Regions from separate parts of the Peribacillus sp. NPDC096447 genome, predicted to be linked through region 4. Evidence: riboswitches for the same ligand, from Rfam matches in the RefSeq annotation. Region 4 holds a riboswitch; each other region holds the start of a gene.
The links. Region 4 has a riboswitch for S-adenosylmethionine ahead of ACIQZD_RS12765 (Na+/H+ antiporter NhaC family protein). Riboswitches for the same ligand answer to the same signal wherever they lie in the genome.
Positions count from the first base shown of each region.

Region 1 (4,374 bases), on a different contig from region 4:
ACCGACCAATGCGTGGGCTGTCCCTGATTTTATGGAAAAATCAACATTACTCAGCGCCTTCACCCCCGGAAATTCAATCGAAATCTTCTTCATTTCTAGTTGCGTGCCCATGTCCATTCCCCCTTATTGAACAGACACTCCCTTCACTGGAAAGAGAGTGTCTCTTTTTACTTTTTATAATGATCTTTCAAAACTTTCATCCAATCTTCTTCAAATTCCGTCGATACACCCCAGCCATCGATAATACCAGACAGATTTGCCATGTTCACCGCTTCTTTTGACGCTTGGATTTGCTTTTGTGAAATAAGTGAAGCCTCCAAGTCATAGGTTTGCGGCGTTTCCTCGCCCGCTAATTTTTTAGCCAATATCCTCATATTCACTGCACCGATCAACTTGGGATCCACTGCTGCCGTGTAGGACCATGAGCTATCAGCCGATTGGATTTCCTGGAGATCTGCATTCGAAACATCTATTCCATATATCTTCACTTCATCGCGTCCCGCCTCTTTAATCGCCCGGGCTGCACCGATAGCAAAGGCATCCCATGTTGCGAAAATGGCATCCAATTTACCTTTAGGGTATTTATTCAGCATTGCGGCTACAGCATTTTGTGTCTGAACCGAAGTATCAGCAGATGCCACTCCGAATCTTTCGACTTCTTTAATCCCAGGATTTTCTTTTAATTTTTCCTGATAGACTGCATTTCTTCTTACCATTGGAGGAAAACCGTCCACCCAAAGATATGCAATTGCCGCTTCACCTTTCTGTTCTTTTATCAGTTTATCAAAAGCCAGCGTTGCCAAAGCTTCATCATCTTGTGAAGTTAATGTCACGCCTTCTATTTTAGATAGATCGCTTATTGAATCGAATGTGACAACGCTTTTACCTGCATCAACCAACTTTTGAACGTCATTCACAGTTGCTGCATCATCACCATGGGAAATGATATAGCCGTCATAATCTTCCTCCAAAGCCTGCGCTATCGCATCATGGAATTTAGCCGTATCACCATTGGCTGTGTACGTATCCACTTGAAACCCCAGTGCTTCTCCTTCTTCCTTCGCCCCCGCCAGGTATTGGGCCGTATGATCATCACCGCCAATTTTACGGATCACTTTGATTCTGGCTCCATCTCCATCAGCAAATCTTTCCGGAACATTTTCAAATGATACTTTTTCTTCTTTCTTCGACTCTGTGGAACTCTGACCTGTAGAGCAACCCGTTAAAAGCAAAGCCGAAGCGATGGCTGAAATGAATATCCCTTTAATAGACCTTTTCATCTTGTTTCCCTCCATTTTTTCTAATTAGTCTTATCAGTTAAGTTGGTGTAAATCCCAAAATAAAAACCTCTCTAATATAGAGAGGTTTAATCGGCTGTTTTGCAGACTTGTCCCTCTCTTATCTGTCAAAACATTTCTGTTTTGCAGGATTTAGCACCAATTCCTAATGGAACGGTTGCTGGGCATCTTAGGGCCAGTCCCTCCGCCACTCTTGATAAGAGATATATCGTGTTACGTTTTCGTAATTATCACTTTATAGGGATATAGTCGTAAAGTCAATAGATTTTTGAATATTTGAAATGTTCCCCGTTATTTTTTATTTTCTTTGAAGCTGGGCTAGACGCTTTTTCTCAATCTTTTCAAGCCGCTCCAACTGCCTTAATTTCACTTCGAACAAAGTGATCGGGTCACGGTAAACTTCCGGATTTTCTTTCATATGCTCCAATGCAGCCTGGTAGTCTTTTATTTCAGTCTGCGTTTGCTCTATCGTTTTTTGAAGTAAGGCAAATGAACCGCGATAGAAAAGGGAGATGTCACGATCCAAAGATTTTTCAAACAATCCAAATTGGGTAAGGAAACGTTCCGTGATCATTTCCGCAACATCCAGGTAATCTTCACTTTCCAGGTATTTCTTATAACGATTGTACATATTGGCTTTATTTTGCGGTATCGCCCCAAACAGCTTCCCTGCCCCTTTAAGCAGTAATTGAGATGGAGTCCTGCGCAAAAGGATATTGACGTTTTCGATGCGGATACTGCTTGTCATCCGGTCGGCATCACGGCGCCAGTCATCCAATACCCTGAAGTCGCCTGCCAGCGTAATCCGTTCTTCTTTGTATAATTCATTGAATCCGGCACTCATCTCATCCATAAACTGCTGGCTTTGCGTGAACTCCATTTGGGAACTGGCAATCCAGTCTTGAAGAGAACGGTAATATTGAGGCATGATCTTGTCAGATATGAAGTTTTGAATTCGCTCATTCATTTCCTGGTTTAACTGTACATGGACCTGACTGAAATCACTGCTTTCCGTTAACGATTTAGAGCAATCCCTCAGTAATTCAGGAATTTTTGAATAAAGCTGATTTTTCACTTCGTCCTTAAGCAGACGATACGACCTTATGATATTTTCACTTTTTTCTTTTTCCAAATCAGCCAGTTGATTGACCGCCCCATTCAGCTTGACTTCCATCTGTTCATTCCAAGAGATGGAATGCTCGCATTTCCGCTCATTGGCTGCCCGTTTTTCTAACAGATAAGATAAAGTTTTACGAATGAATGCCAGAATTTTTTCAGATCTTCTTTCCTTCCAATTATCATCTTGATAATTCGATTGAAGGAAGGCTGAAAGATCCTTCAATTGCTGCCTGCTGTCATAATGTTTGGAGAAAGCGAATACTTTCGCATTCGGGAAATATGCATTCACTTTATCCCATGTTTCGTCTTCCATCCGGACTGCGACCTGATCACTGTATATCGTATCCATTTTATTTAATAAGAAATGAATCGGCAGTTTCGGAGCCATCATTTGAATTTCCAATAACAGATCCCTTTCGCTGCCGGTGAAAGGCGCCCGGGCGTCAAGAACGAACATCAATCCATCACTGCCATGTAAATAGCCCTGGAAATCGGATTCCACGCTTTTTTCCCCATTGAACCCCGGAGTATCCAATAATCGCAGATGATTATTTCTTAGGTAGTCACTGATGATGGTCACATCGACAATAGTCCCGCGCTGTCGGCGAGTTTCATCCAAATCAGTTAGCTCCTCGACAACTTTGCTATCTGTATCGGTAATTTCAAGGATTTCCAGATCATCCCCATCTTTGACACTGACTAGTGACGAATGATCTTCAGCGGCTATGCTCTCGCCAACGATTGACTGAATAAAGGATGTCTTGCCATTTCCTGTACTTCCTGCAAGAAGAAGATTGAAATTCCGGGTATCCTTAAGCCCGTCTACCATCCATTTAAGCTTATTGCCAACCTTTAAATCATTATCTTCAGCCCACTGGATAATGGAATTGAACAGTTTCTCTCCCGCTTCCAGTCCGCCACCCAATTTAGGCGATTTCGAAAGCAGGCTCTCTGCATCCTGAATGACCAGCGCATTGATCGTATCCGGGAAGATTTCATTCCAGGACAACGCGGATGCCGCCGCAAACAGCGAGAGCTCCCCGTCTGCGATTTTGAGCCAGTTTTCCAGCAACCTTGGCACGACAGGACTTAAATCTTTGATTAGGTGCGTTCCTTCTAAAAGACCTGCATATGCATCCCTGTAATAGACGGAAAGCTCATCCCATACATCCGCATGGTTCAATTCGATGGTATCTATCAAGTTATTAATCACTCTCAGCCATTCGAAATAAGAATCCGTATATTTATAGTTTTTCCACAGGGCAACCGTCACCTTTTCGAAACGTTCCTGGTCGAGTGTGTATAGCGAACCAAGGACAGTTGAAAAATAATCCGGATCCATCGATTGGGCAACACCTTGCTGGATATACGTTTTCAGCACATCAAACCAGCCCATTGATTCTGTACGGATACTTTCATTCGCCGCTAATACCACCGCACTGTTCCAATCCTTTTGTTCTTCAAAAAAGGCGCGTGCAATTTCCGTGACATTCGGGTAGTCCGGTTGGAACTCGACTGCTTCTTTCACGACATTGGAAGCCAGGTCATTTCTCGATTCCACTATGTACAGGGAAAACAGTTGCAAAAGAACTTCTGTTTTCAAGACCGCTTCATCCGTATCGACGGATTTATAGATATCCTCTGCGGTTGAATACATTTCCAGTTCAAAATAAGCATCAGCTATGTTTTTCTTCGCCCATGAACCAAGTTCCCCTTCTATGTTTTCCCATTTAAAAATGGCTGCCTCATAGTCATGATGCTGAAAATATACTTCTCCTTGAGCAAATCGAATTGTGGTTAAATCCGCTCTTTCCTTTTTTTGTTCCACGAGAAACATTTCACCCAAAGCTTGAATGGGGTGCTTCCTTGTATCCTCAATCATCGTTTCATAATATTTTTTTCCGATCAGACGTTCGTCCATCTTTATTCCCCCGATATATTTCATATTTTCAATTAA
Region 1 covers NZ_JBIWEV010000006.1:105,426-109,799, reverse strand. The annotation lists gene ACIQZD_RS20220 (sugar ABC transporter ATP-binding protein) at 1-111, opposite strand, end outside; gene ACIQZD_RS20215 (sugar ABC transporter substrate-binding protein) at 168-1,280, opposite strand; SAM riboswitch class I at 1,396-1,501, opposite strand; gene ACIQZD_RS20210 (GTPase domain-containing protein) at 1,597-4,338, opposite strand.
Region 1: another riboswitch for S-adenosylmethionine. It lies ahead of ACIQZD_RS20215 (sugar ABC transporter substrate-binding protein); the one in region 4 lies ahead of ACIQZD_RS12765 (Na+/H+ antiporter NhaC family protein).

Region 2 (4,374 bases), on a different contig from region 4:
TCGATACTATTCAGGGAAACACAATTTGATCAAGATATTTCGAAGCAATATGTAGATCAGATTTTCAAGCCGAATGCCAGGCATATTGAAATACAGAAGAGAATAGATAGTGGTGAGATACAGTATATATCTGATATTATCCTATTTAATGTAGGGATCATTTCTTTCACATTGGCATTATCTACACATTATGAAATCCATCAGCAGAAAACGGAGCCATATTTTACTTCTGAACGAATTAAGAGCATTGCTCAACTTTTGGTATATGGTATTCATGGCAAACAAAAACATGCATAATGAAACGGTCATATTGAAGGGCTTGAGCAGCCACAAATATGACCGTTTTATTTTCCTTCAGATCCGATGGAATAAACTTGTAATTTTTTTAAACCAGAGTGTAAGATTTGACTTATATTTTTCAGACTATTACGATAAATGCATACTGTACGAAATGATTTACGAAGATTTTATCTGGAAATCATGTAATATTGGAGGGGTATATTAAATGAGCGATATCGTAATTTTATCAGGAAGTCCGGCTATTCCGTCCAGAACGGACATTTCACTTAAACATATTCAATCATTAGTCGAAAACGAAGGATTTACCACAGCTTATTTCTCAATTACGGATTTTTCAGCAGATGATTTATTCCAAGGCAAATATAATAGTGAAGATATCTTAAAGCTTTCAGAGAAAATTCAAGCAGCTAGAGGTGTCATTATTGGTTCACCGGTTTATAAGGCTTCTTATACAGGTGTATTGAAGGCCTTGATTGATTTGCTGCCAGAAGGTGCTTTTAAGGGGAAGCCAGTGCTGCCAATCATGATTGGCGGAAGTAACAGGCATCTATTGGCGATTGACTATGCACTTAAACCATTAATTTCAATATTAAAAGGCGAGCCGCTGCAGGGCATTTATTTTGTTGATAAGGAAATAGATAAACAGAATTCAGAAAACCCGATTAATGATTTGCATTTAATTGATCGGGTCCAGAGTCAAGTTCAAGAATTTGTAGAAGCGATACAGTTAAGAAATTAAATTCGAGTAATCCCTTCTATAAAAGTACTGGAATTCGAGAAATTATTTTTTCAAAGAATGACAGGCGCCAATAATAGGCTTGTTAATGAAAATAGACTCATTTTTTTGGAGGCTTTATCTAAAAAGACGAGTCTATTTTCGTATTTACATGAACATAAAATCAGAATCGGAATAGTGTGTATAAAAATAACAGTTCATCCATAATATTAAACCAAGTTATTTTATAAGAAAACTCCATTGACAAGGATTAAATATATGTTAATATTTAAAATAATAAAACTTATCCAGAGCGACGGAGGGAATTGGCCCTTTGAAGTCCAGCAACCTGCTTGATCGATGCAAGGTGCTACCTCCAACAAAATGTTGATCATTTTGGAAGATAAGGTAAAGATATTTACCTTGGGATCTTTCCATCATGGAAAGATTTTTGTTTTTTGGGGAAGTTGTAGGCAAACCATAACAATGTAAGGTTGTTTGGAATTATATAAATCTAAGAAATTCATTGAATCAGCGGTGAAAATAAAAATACGCGGATTTTCTTAAAGGAGGAACAGGCTTGGATAAAGAGAATCAGCTTGAAGAAATATTTGAACGACTTCAAGAAATGCTTAATTCTATGAAATATGGATCCATTACACTTATTGTCCAGGATGGTAAAATCATTCAAATGGAAAGAAATGAAAAATTAAGAATTAAATAAGGTATCTGCTGACTAGAAAAACTAGAGGCGGGTTTAACTGATATAAAGAGAGTATTGGTTAGATTCGTCTCTTTTTTCCTAGAGTCAAACAAACTGGAGAAGATTACAACGGGGATTGATCAACAGTTACTCTAACCTGATACAGCAAGTTTTTAGAGGGGGCTACAAAGTTGGCTGCATTAATAAACTATGAAAATTTCAACACTGGGGATTTCCCTGTATTTCCCGAAGACAGTGAGACAAAAGGTGCTTTGGAAGTTCTGCAATGGGCGAATGACCATTATGGAAACGAACTGATTTATGCTTGCAGTTTTGGCATTGAAGGCATCGTGCTTACGGATTTATTGGCGAAGGTCAATCCTTCTGCCAAAATAGTTTTCCTTGATACAGATGTTCATTTTGAGGAAACTTATCAATTGATCGAGCAAGTGAAAAAGCGATATCCAAAGCTTTCGATCGAAATGAAGAAACCTGCCTTGACGCTTGAGGAACAAGCAGCGGAATATGGGGATGAATTATGGGTCAGAGATTCAAATAAGTGCTGTAACATCCGTAAAATCATTCCGCTTACCGATGTTCTTTCAACGGCAACAGCATGGCTTTCGGGACTGCGAAGGGAGCAATCCGAAACAAGGGCTTTGACCGAGTATATCAATAAGGATAATAAGTTCAAGTCAGTTAAAATATGTCCACTCATACATTGGACATGGAAAGATGTTTGGCGCTACGCCCACAAAAACGGACTTCCATATAATATCCTGCATGATAATGGATATCCGAGCATTGGATGTAAAACATGTACAGCACCAGCCTTCAATGCAGATGATTTACGCTCTGGCCGTTGGCAAGGAGCTCAAAAAACGGAATGCGGATTGCATTTATCTTAAATAAATAAAAACCATAGGGGGAAATTAGCATGACAATCAGTTTACCGCACGGAGGAACATTAATCGATCTTTGGGAACCAAATTATGATATTAGTAAAATAACAAAGTCAATCGAAATCGATGAAATTGCTTTAAGTGATCTTGAATTGATAGGCACTGGTGCCTACAGTCCAATTAAAGGATTCTTTACAAAAAGTGACTATGAGACAGTGGTCAAGGAAATGAGGCTTAGCAGCGGTCATGTATGGAGCATCCCGATTACGCTGCCTTTGACCGAAGAAATTGCAGAAACCCTTACTATAGGTGAAGAAGTAACGTTGACTCATGAAGGTGAAACATACGGGGTTCTCTCCGTTTCCGATATATACACACCAGATAAGCAATTGGAAGCGACATTAGTTTATCAAACGGATGATGAGAAGCATCCTGGAGTGAAAAATTTATATAACCGCGGTGATGTATATGCCGGCGGGGAAATAAAGTTGATCAAGAGAATAGAGCGTCCGCAGTTTCAAGCTCATTATTTGGACCCAGTCGAGACAAGGAAAGCTTTTGCTGAAAAAGGCTGGGAAACGGTTGTCGGATTCCAAACGAGGAACCCTGTTCACCGTGCACATGAATACATTCAAAAGACAGCATTGGAGATTGTCGACGGCTTATTCTTAAATCCTCTCGTAGGTGCCACTAAATCCGATGACATTCCGGCAGATGTAAGAATGGAAAGCTATAAAGTGCTGCTTGAAAAATATTATCCTAAGGATCGCGTCTCCCTTGCAGTTTTCCCTGCTGCCATGCGTTATGCAGGACCTAGAGAAGCCATTTTCCATGCAATGGTCCGTAAAAATTATGGTTGCACCCATTTTATCGTCGGACGTGATCATGCGGGTGTGGGCGATTATTATGGCACATATGATGCTCAAAAAATCTTTGGGAATTTCAACGCAGATGAGTTAGGGATCACGCTATTATTCTTTGAACATAGTTTTTACTGTAAAGCCTGTGGCAATATGGCTTCCGCTAAAACTTGTCCGCATGGCAAGGAAGACCATGTCATCCTGTCTGGAACGAAGGTAAGGGAAATGCTGCGTAATGGAGAAATTCCTCCAGCTACCTTTAGCCGTAAAGAAGTCATCGAGGTGTTGATCGAAGGTCTAAAAAAGAATGAAGTTTATAACTGATCGGACATAAATTGAAGGACCACATGAAGAGGGGGATTATTAATGAGTAAAAGTACGAATGTCACTTGGCATGAAACGTCATTGACCAAGGAGCTCCGTCGGAAGCAGAACGGCCATGAAAGCACAGTTCTATGGTTCACTGGTCTCTCGGGCTCCGGAAAATCAACAATTGCGAACGCAGTCGCTAAAGAGTTATATAATCGGAATATTCGAAGTTATGTTTTGGATGGTGATAATATCCGACATGGTTTGAATAAAGATTTAGGTTTTTCTGAAGAGGACCGAACCGAGAATATTAGGCGAATCGGTGAGGTTTCCAAGTTATTCGTTGATAGTGGACAGTTCGTATTGACCGCCTTCATATCACCTTTCAGGGCAGATCGGCAGATTGTACGTGATTTACTCGAAGAAGGGGAGTTTATTGAAGTATACATAAAGTGTCCGATCGAAGAGTGCGAAGTGCGTGATCCAAAAGGTCTTTATGACAAGGCGCGTAAGGGAATCATTAAAGATTTTACCGGAATCGACTCTCCTTACGAAGAACCTGAACAACCGGAAATCATTTTAGAA
Region 2 covers NZ_JBIWEV010000005.1:358,174-362,547, forward strand. The annotation lists gene ACIQZD_RS19020 (TetR/AcrR family transcriptional regulator) at 1-297, shown strand, start outside; gene ssuE (NADPH-dependent FMN reductase) at 506-1,039, shown strand; SAM riboswitch class I at 1,317-1,425, shown strand; gene ACIQZD_RS19030 (YezD family protein) at 1,596-1,739, shown strand; gene ACIQZD_RS19035 (phosphoadenylyl-sulfate reductase) at 1,922-2,626, shown strand; gene sat (sulfate adenylyltransferase) at 2,656-3,804, shown strand; gene cysC (adenylyl-sulfate kinase) at 3,847-4,374, shown strand, end outside.
Region 2: another riboswitch for S-adenosylmethionine. It lies ahead of ACIQZD_RS19030 (YezD family protein); the one in region 4 lies ahead of ACIQZD_RS12765 (Na+/H+ antiporter NhaC family protein).

Region 3 (4,374 bases), on a different contig from region 4:
AATGGCTATTTCGCCGATTCCGCTTCTTGGACCACTTGCCAGCCATCTGACATCGTTCGCAATTTTCATTAAATCCGCCGCCAATGCTTTCAAAGCACCGTGTGCGTAAACGATTTCGTTATGGCTAGTCAATGCATGGAACTTATTGTCAGATGTGACAAAAGGATATCCTGTATCCGCTGCAATTTGTTTGGCAGAAAGTCCCGGGAATTCTTTTTTTGTATTGATTCCGGTTCCTACAGCCGTTCCGCCTAGAGCAAGGTTCAATAATTTTTGGCTGCTTTCTTCAATCATCGCTAGATCTTTATCGAGCATCGCTTTCCAACCGGAAACTTCTTGTCCTAATGTTAATGGTGTAGCATCTTGAAGATGTGTCCGGCCAATTTTCACGACATCCCAAAATTCTTTTTCTTTTGTATCGAATGTATCACGAAGGGCTTTGATGGCAGGAACCAATTTTTCAGCGACTTCCATAAAGGCTGCAATATGCATGGCGGTCGGGAAAGTATCATTTGAGCTTTGTGCCTTGTTAACATCATCATTCGGGTGAAGGGTTTCGGATTCACCATTTTCTTTTAACCATTCATTCCCTTTGTTAGCGACCACTTCATTCACGTTCATATTACTTTGCGTGCCGCTTCCAGTTTGCCAAACTACAAGCGGGAAATGTTCATCAAGTGTACCTTCAAGGATTTCCCCGCAAATCTTGACGATGGCATTCTTTTTAACTTCGGAAAGATCACCAAGATCATAGTTCACCTTTGCCGCAGCTTGTTTAACGTATGCAAATGCACGAACTAATTCAATCGGCATTTTTTCGTTACCGATTTTGAAATTGTTACGGCTTCTCTCAGTTTGTGCCCCCCAATATTTATCAGCAGGAACTTTCACTTCACCCATCGTATCTCGTTCGATTCTGTATTCCATGTGTTCTCCTCCTATGTTTGCACTATTCATTGAAGACGTTTTGCATATGAAATGAATAATGTCGGATTATTCTTTCTCTCCATACATTGTACAAACTTTATTATTTTAAAGCAAAAATATCCCGCTGGCCCTTTCCATTTTTTCTGAAAAATCCATGTTTCCTTCATGTTTATATGAAAATCCGATTATTCTTTATAGACACATAAAGTGTAGACACCACTAGGCTCCAATTGACCTGGTCATGAACATCAGAGCATTATCACTACAAAAATGTCCTTGACAGTATTTTGTATATATAGTAAATTCAAAAGAAATTGAATAATCTAAACTCTTATCGAGAGAGGTAGAGGGAATGGCCCGATGACACCTCAGCAACCTTCATTTGTTTCAAACCAATGAAAAGGTGCTAATTCCACAAGTTTGTGAACTTGGAAGATAAGAAGAATGACTCGTCACTACTTAATCAAAGTCTTCTTCTTAAAGAAGACTTTTTTTTATTTTATATAACTCAAAGGAGCAGTGAAAACCATGTACAAAACTGAAACATATCTTGCTCAATTAGGAAATCGCAGCGAAACGGCGACAGGAACAGTCAATCCGCCGGTATACTTTTCAACAGCTTTTCGTCACGAAGGAATTGGCCAATCGACGGGATTCGACTACACAAGGACAGGTAACCCTACACGCCAGCTATTGGAGCGATCCATCGCCGATCTGGAAAAAGGAGACCAAGGTTATGCCTGCAGTTCAGGAATGGCCGCCATCTCCACTATTCTCGCCCTTTTTAAATCCGGGGATGCATGGATTGTCAGCGAAGATCTTTATGGCGGTACATATCGTCTGTTAGAACAAGGTTTTAAAAAATGGGGATTGCAGTGTGACTATGTAAACACTTGTTGTTTGGAGGATATCGAAAAAGCCATCACTCCTCACACGAAAGCCATCTTCATCGAAACTCCCACTAACCCTCTTATGCAGCAAACGGATATTAGCGCCGTTGCCGCATTGGCCAAACAATATAATTTATTGTTAATCGTTGATAATACTTTTTACACGCCTCTTATTCAACAACCCATCCTGCTTGGAGCGGATATTGTGATTCACAGTGCAACCAAGTATCTCGGTGGTCATAATGATGTGCTCGCCGGACTGATCGTTGCTAGCGGCGCTGAATTATGTGATGCTCTTGCCTTCCATCATAATGGTACTGGAGCTGTCTTGAGCCCATTTGATTCTTGGCTGTTGATGCGCGGAATGAAAACCCTGGCATTGCGGATGGAGCGTCATGAAAAGAATGCCAAGATACTTGTAGATTACTTATCGGAACATGATTGTGTCACTGATGTATTGTATCCCGGCAGAGGCGGCATGATTTCTTTCCGCATCATTGATGAAGCGGCGGTCAACCCATTTTTACAATCGCTCTCATTAATTTCCTTTGCAGAAAGTCTTGGAGGGGTTGAAAGCTTTATCACCTATCCTGCCACACAAACACATGCCGATATACCGCTTGAAGTCAGAACGGCAAATGGGGTTTGTAATCGCCTGCTCCGCTTCTCCGTTGGCATCGAGGATAGCGATGATTTGATTGGTGACCTGCAGCAAGCATTCGCACATGTAAAAAGGGAGGCACTACGATGACAGATCATGATTTTAGCTTTGAAACGAAATTACTTCATAATCAACATAAATTCGATCCGGCAACGGGCGGTGTGAGCGTCCCCATTCAGCATGCATCGACTTTCCATCAATCCGATATCGATCAATTCGGCAAATATGACTACAGCAGAAGCGGGAACCCAACTCGCGAGGCACTTGAAGATATCATTGCCGTTCTTGAGGAAGGCACTCACGGCTTTGCCTTTTCATCAGGTATGGCTGCCATTTCAACAGCCTTCCTGCTATTGTCTGCCGGGGACCATATCGTCATTTCCGAAGATGTGTACGGCGGAACGTTCAGGATGGTCACAAGCGTATTGACCCGTTTCAATATTGAGCATACCTTCGTTGACATGACGGACCTTGAAAGCGTCAAAGCGGCCGTTCAGCCAAATACCAGGGCCATATACATCGAAACCCCTTCAAATCCGTTACTTAAAGTGACCGATATTCAAGCTGTATGTGATATCGCAAAAAAAGCCGGTGCCTTAAGTTTTGTTGATAATACATTCTTGACGCCGGCATTGCAAAAACCGCTGAATCTGGGCGCTGATGTTGTACTTCATAGCGCGACGAAGTTTTTATCCGGACATAGTGATGTGGTAGCTGGGCTTGCGGTAGTGAAAGATCCGGAATTGGCGGCAAGACTCGGTTCGCTCCAAAACTCCTTTGGAGCGGTCCTTGGTGTCCAAGATGCCTGGCTTGTAATGAGAGGTTTGAAAACCTTGTCAGTTAGAATGGAACATTCACAAAAAGGGGCAGAAAAGATTGCAGCCTACTTAAAGGAGCAGCCCTTGGTGAAAAAAGTGTATTATCCCGGCCTAGCCGATCATCCACAACACGCCATCCAGAAAGGCCAGTCACTTGGAGCAGGAGCGGTCCTATCATTTGAATTGGAAAGTGAGGAAATCTTCCGTTCTTTCGTGAACACTGTCGAGCTCCCTGTTTTTGCCGTAAGCCTAGGAGCGGTCGAATCTATATTATCCTATCCGGCCAAAATGTCCCATGCTGCCATGCCTGCTGATGAAAGGGAAAAGCGCGGCATCACGAACAGCTTGCTCCGCCTCTCTGTCGGACTTGAAAATCCGGACGATATAATCAAGGACTTCGATGCTGCCCTCGTCAATATTGCCAAAGGGGAAGCAATTGCTGCAAAATGATCAAAGAATGGGTGCCTCATATATTATGGGCACCCTTTTTCTTTGCATCATTATTAAATCTTTTCTACCCAGTCATAAAAAAAGGCCATCGATTTCCCGATGGCCTGACTCTCATTTCTTCATATTATATTTATCCAGGAAGCGATCCACCCGTCCGCCTTTTTCAGCAAACTTCTGCTTTCCGGTATAAAAAGGGTGCGTATCCGAGCTGATTTCCACTTTTAATAATGGATATGTTTGGCCGTCTTCCCAATCGATTGTTTCATTGGACGTCTTTGTGGAACCTGTCAAAAATTTATACCCACTGTTGGTATCCATGAATACCACTTGTTGATAATCGGGATGAATTTCTTGTTTCACTATTATCACCTCATCGTCAGTATAGGTATATCTTAAACGTAATGATTACTATTATCAATCATTATGCTTGAAGGTACCAAAAGTCGGCACCCTCATTATAGTTTAATCTTGATGATCCAACCTTATTCAATTGTCAGCCAGCCATGCCTTTATGCGGACCAGCCTGCAGTTCATACATTTGATAGTACTTCCCTTTTAGTTCCATTAATTCCTCATGTGTACCTTGCTCAGCAATCTGCCCTTTATCCAGTACAAGAATTTGGTCGGC
Region 3 covers NZ_JBIWEV010000002.1:612,799-617,172, forward strand. The annotation lists gene fumC (class II fumarate hydratase) at 1-927, opposite strand, end outside; SAM riboswitch class I at 1,256-1,369, shown strand; gene ACIQZD_RS09930 (methionine biosynthesis PLP-dependent protein) at 1,456-2,568, shown strand; gene metC (cystathionine beta-lyase) at 2,565-3,746, shown strand; gene ACIQZD_RS09940 (type B 50S ribosomal protein L31) at 3,858-4,106, opposite strand; gene ACIQZD_RS09945 (ABC transporter ATP-binding protein) at 4,240-4,374, opposite strand, start outside.
Region 3: another riboswitch for S-adenosylmethionine. It lies ahead of ACIQZD_RS09930 (methionine biosynthesis PLP-dependent protein); the one in region 4 lies ahead of ACIQZD_RS12765 (Na+/H+ antiporter NhaC family protein).

Region 4 (4,374 bases):
AGTACGTTTCTTCGTTTCATCATTACCCGGCTGAAACCGTGGAAAACCAATCAGGATGGCAATGACGCCACAAAGTCCAATTAGTATTGGATAATATGAATACTGCAAGATGCTTATCGGAGAAATCTTTGCTACTCCTGCTGCAACCAGCAGTTGTGCTCCATATGGTATCAACCCTTGGATACAACATGCAAATATGTCAAGCAAGCTCGCTGATTTACGCGGATCAATCCCATACTTTTCAGCGATATTTTTGGCAAGTGGCCCGGCAATGATAATCGAAATCGTGTTATTTGCCGTTGAAAGGTTTGTCAAACCAACAAGCCCGGCAATGCTGAATTCCGCGCCTTTTTTTGATTTGCTATTTCGGGTCACTAGGTGAAGTAGATAATCGATGCCACCATTATGTTTGATTACAGCTACCATACCTGCAATTAAAATGGCAAGGAAGGAGATTTCATACATTCCCGCCATTCCTTCTCCAACTTTTTGGATGACACCCAACGGTTGATAACTTCCGTCCGCCAACCCGATAATTCCGGCAAATACGATTCCGATGGAAAGGACCAAGAACACATTGACTCCTGCCAATGCAGTGATCAATACGCAAAGATATGGAAGAATCTTCACCCAATTATAAGACTGTTGGGAGATGTCGGCTTGTTCACCCATCGTTAAAATTCCTAGGATGGCACATGTGATGATGGCCGCAGGTAAAACGATGAAAAAATTCACTTTAAACTTATCCTTCATTTTCGTTCCCTGAGTTCGAACTGCAGCGATTGTCGTATCTGAAATGAAGGAAAGGTTATCCCCAAACATCGCACCACCAATAACGGCCGCCATTGAAAGGGCAAGCGAAATATCTGTTTGCTCACTAATCCCGACCCCGATAGGTGCCAGTGCAACAATCGTTCCCATGCTTGTCCCCATGGATAAAGAAATAAAACAAGCAATAATGAAAATCCCTACCATTAATAGATTTTGCGGAAAAACAGCTAAGGCAAGATTCACTGTTGATTCAACTGCCCCCATGCCATTGGCAACTTCGGCAAAAGCGCCAGCTAAAAGGAAAATGATAACCATTAGCATAATATTGGCGTCACCGGCACCTTTACAGAAGATATCAACCTTTTGATTGAATGTCTCTTTCCGATTCATTGCCAATGCAGCTGCCGAAGCAATTGAAATCGCTACAATCACCGGAAATGAATAAAAATCTTTAGTGATGATTCCGGACCCTATAAATAAAATTAAAAATACGACAAATGGGATCAATGCCCATGGATTCCCTTTATTGTTTGCACTCATGATGTACACCTCTTTTTATTTTTTCCGCGACATGTGTCACAGCTCTTATTCTATTAACAGTTTACGCAAATAACACCAGTTTTAACTTGATTATCAAGTCATGGAGCTATAGCAAAAAAACTGTCAGCATAAAAAAGACCCCTTCTATTTAACAACAAGAAGAGGTCTTTTAATTTATAAAAAACACCCTTCTTATCTTTCAGGCGAAAATCAGCCTGCTGGATTTGGCACAGCACTCCTATTAAGTCCGCTGCCGAGACATCTTCGGGCCAGTCCCTCCGTCTCTCTTGATAAGAAGATCTAAATTATATAATTTATCAAAAATTACGATGTCTACCAGAAAAGCACCAGGCTGGAAACCTGCCGAAACCAATCTAGTTTCTGAAAGTGACATCAAAGTCGTTTTGAAAAGCAAATATAAGAGTACAGCATTTTGTCTATTTTCGCAAGGTTTAATTTTAAATTATTTCACATGCACTCCTTACTGATTATAAAGAGATCTTGACATGTGCAGTTAATCAATTATTTTCATTTATCGGGACGGAATTCATATAAAAAAGAGGTCTAATGACCTCTCAGCAAATTTGTTGTATTAGGTTAGATGAATTATTTTTGGTCGAGTTCACATCAGTCGATACCTCAAAGGCTTCCATCTGTTCCGAATCGAATGACTTTAAATACTGCTGCAGATATGCAGGATCATTATTGGTTGGATTCAACCAATCTTTTTCATCTTCTGGTTTAAGGATGACAGGCATACGATCATGAATGCTGGTCATTAGCTCATTAGGAACGGTTGTTATAACGGAGCACGAATAGACGCTGATTCCTTCAGGAGATTTCCAGGATTCCCAGATACCCGCCATTCCAAATGGAGCATGATTCTTCAGTTTTATTCGCATCGGTATTTTTCTTTCCGGTGTCTTATTCCATTCATAAAAAGAGTCAGCGATTATCAAGCATCTCTTCTTTTTATACGCATTCCTGAAGCTTGCTTTCTCAGCAATGGTTTCCGCTCTGGCATTGATCATTTTGTAGCCCACTTTTTCGTCTTTTGCCCAGTAAGGAATGAGTCCCCACCGAAGATATCCAAGTCGATTCTTTGCCCCGTCATTAATGACAGAGAGCACGGATTGGGAGGGAGCAATATTGTAGCTGAATTGGTATTCCTCATCAAACGATCCTTGAATATCAAACCGATCTTTTATTTCTTCAATGTCAGTGAAAAGGGTAAAACGTCCACACATACTATCGCCTACCGTATTAGAATTTATTACAGTGTAACAAATCGAACGGACAGGCACAAATCAGCGTTCTAAAATCCTGATGTCGGTAAATGGTTGATTAAATAATTCGCTGGAAATCAAAAGAGTTCCAAGGACTTCTCTTTCATCTTCAGCTTTAATGATTTCCGACAAGATCAAGGTACTGCCATTCCTGACCGTCACTTTATATTCATTCATAAAAAATCCCCCCTAGATGGTTGTTATTATAAACCAAAAACCCATAAGTATCAGTAGTGAACTTTGGCAGAGCCATGGTTAATCCTATAACGGGGAGTCAAGCAATGGCTGGGGCCATTAACCCATATAAAGGAGGCGTAAAAAAGACTGTCCATGAATGATTCACGGACAGCCTGGGTGCTGTCAAAGGTTTTAGCTTCAATACTGATAATTGATCATGGATATAACATTGAGGAAAGCTGGAAGGACCAAATTGGAATTGCCCCTCTTCCATGTCCATTCATTATTTAAAATGCAGCAAAACTTCATTTATTAAATGTGCTGCCAATGTTACGGTTTTATTATTTTCGTCCAACGAAGGATTCACTTCCGAAATGTCAAAGGAGAGGATCTTTTCATTCGATACGATATGCCTAATAATCGCACGGACCAATTTCGGATTCAGTCCAAACGGCGATGGTGCACTTACCCCAGGTGCGTAGGCTGAATCAATAACGTCCGTACATAATGTAAGCATAATGCAGTCATTTTTATTAACGAATTCATTTATCCGCCGCTTTGTTTCATCCATTTCGTTCAATGACAAATCTTCTTCCAATATGTAGTCGACCTTACTTCTCTCAGCGGTTTCAAATAGTGCCTTCGTATTCCCCTGCTTCTGAATTCCGACACATAAATATCCACAACTTTGATCTTCGTCCAAGATCTGCTTAAACATCGTTCCTGATGAACTTTCTTTTTCATAGGGCCTCATATCAAAGTGCGCGTCAATATTAATGATCCCCAATCTAGCTTTTGGTCCAATGGATTTCCTTATCCCAAGATAATGGCCATAGAGGGTTTCGTGCCCTCCCCCAAGTATGATAGGAATCGCTTTAGTCTCCAATATCCGGTCAACAGCCGATCCCAATTCGAATTGGGCGGCCTCCATCTCCGTACTTTCACATATTACATCGCCAGCATCCACCAGCTCGGTTTGTGACGGTAAATGACAGGGTAATTTCGCCAAGTACTGCCTAATATGATCAGGGCCCTCTGCAGCACCAATCCTGCCTTTATTCCTTTTGACGCCTTCATCACATTTGAAGCCAATCAACCCAAAGGTCTTTGATGCATTGGAAGAGATGGCTAATTCCGATATCGGAGCCAACCGTACTCTTTGGTGGTATCTGAAGCTGTCCATGTCAGTTTGGGAATCAATTCTTCCATTCCAATATTTTGAAGTCGGATTAGTATACATAATTTCTCCTTTATTTAAAAAATTCCGAAATATCTTTTTTAAAAATTATAAATGAGATAATATATAATTACCAATACAAAAATTCGATATATCTATAGTTTAAAGCTATAGAAAGGAGAATAAATGGATCTTCGTCAACTTCGGTATTTCACTACCACCGTCCAGGAAAAGAATTTCTCAAAAGCAGCAAAAATGCTGCATATATCACAACCTTCCCTAAGTAATGCCATAATGAAATTAGAAAATGAAGTTAGTTTACAGCTTTTGGAACGTAATACAAGGGGTCTTGAGCTTACGGAAGCAGGGGGGGTTTTTTATGCGAGATCTGTTGATCTGTTAAGAAGATTCGATAATATGCAA
Region 4 covers NZ_JBIWEV010000003.1:309,734-314,107, forward strand. The annotation lists gene ACIQZD_RS12765 (Na+/H+ antiporter NhaC family protein) at 1-1,311, opposite strand, end outside; SAM riboswitch class I at 1,501-1,608, opposite strand; gene ACIQZD_RS12770 (SOS response-associated peptidase) at 1,887-2,558, opposite strand; gene ACIQZD_RS12775 (hypothetical protein) at 2,619-2,774, opposite strand; gene hutG (formimidoylglutamase) at 3,058-4,014, opposite strand; gene ACIQZD_RS12785 (LysR family transcriptional regulator) at 4,138-4,374, shown strand, end outside.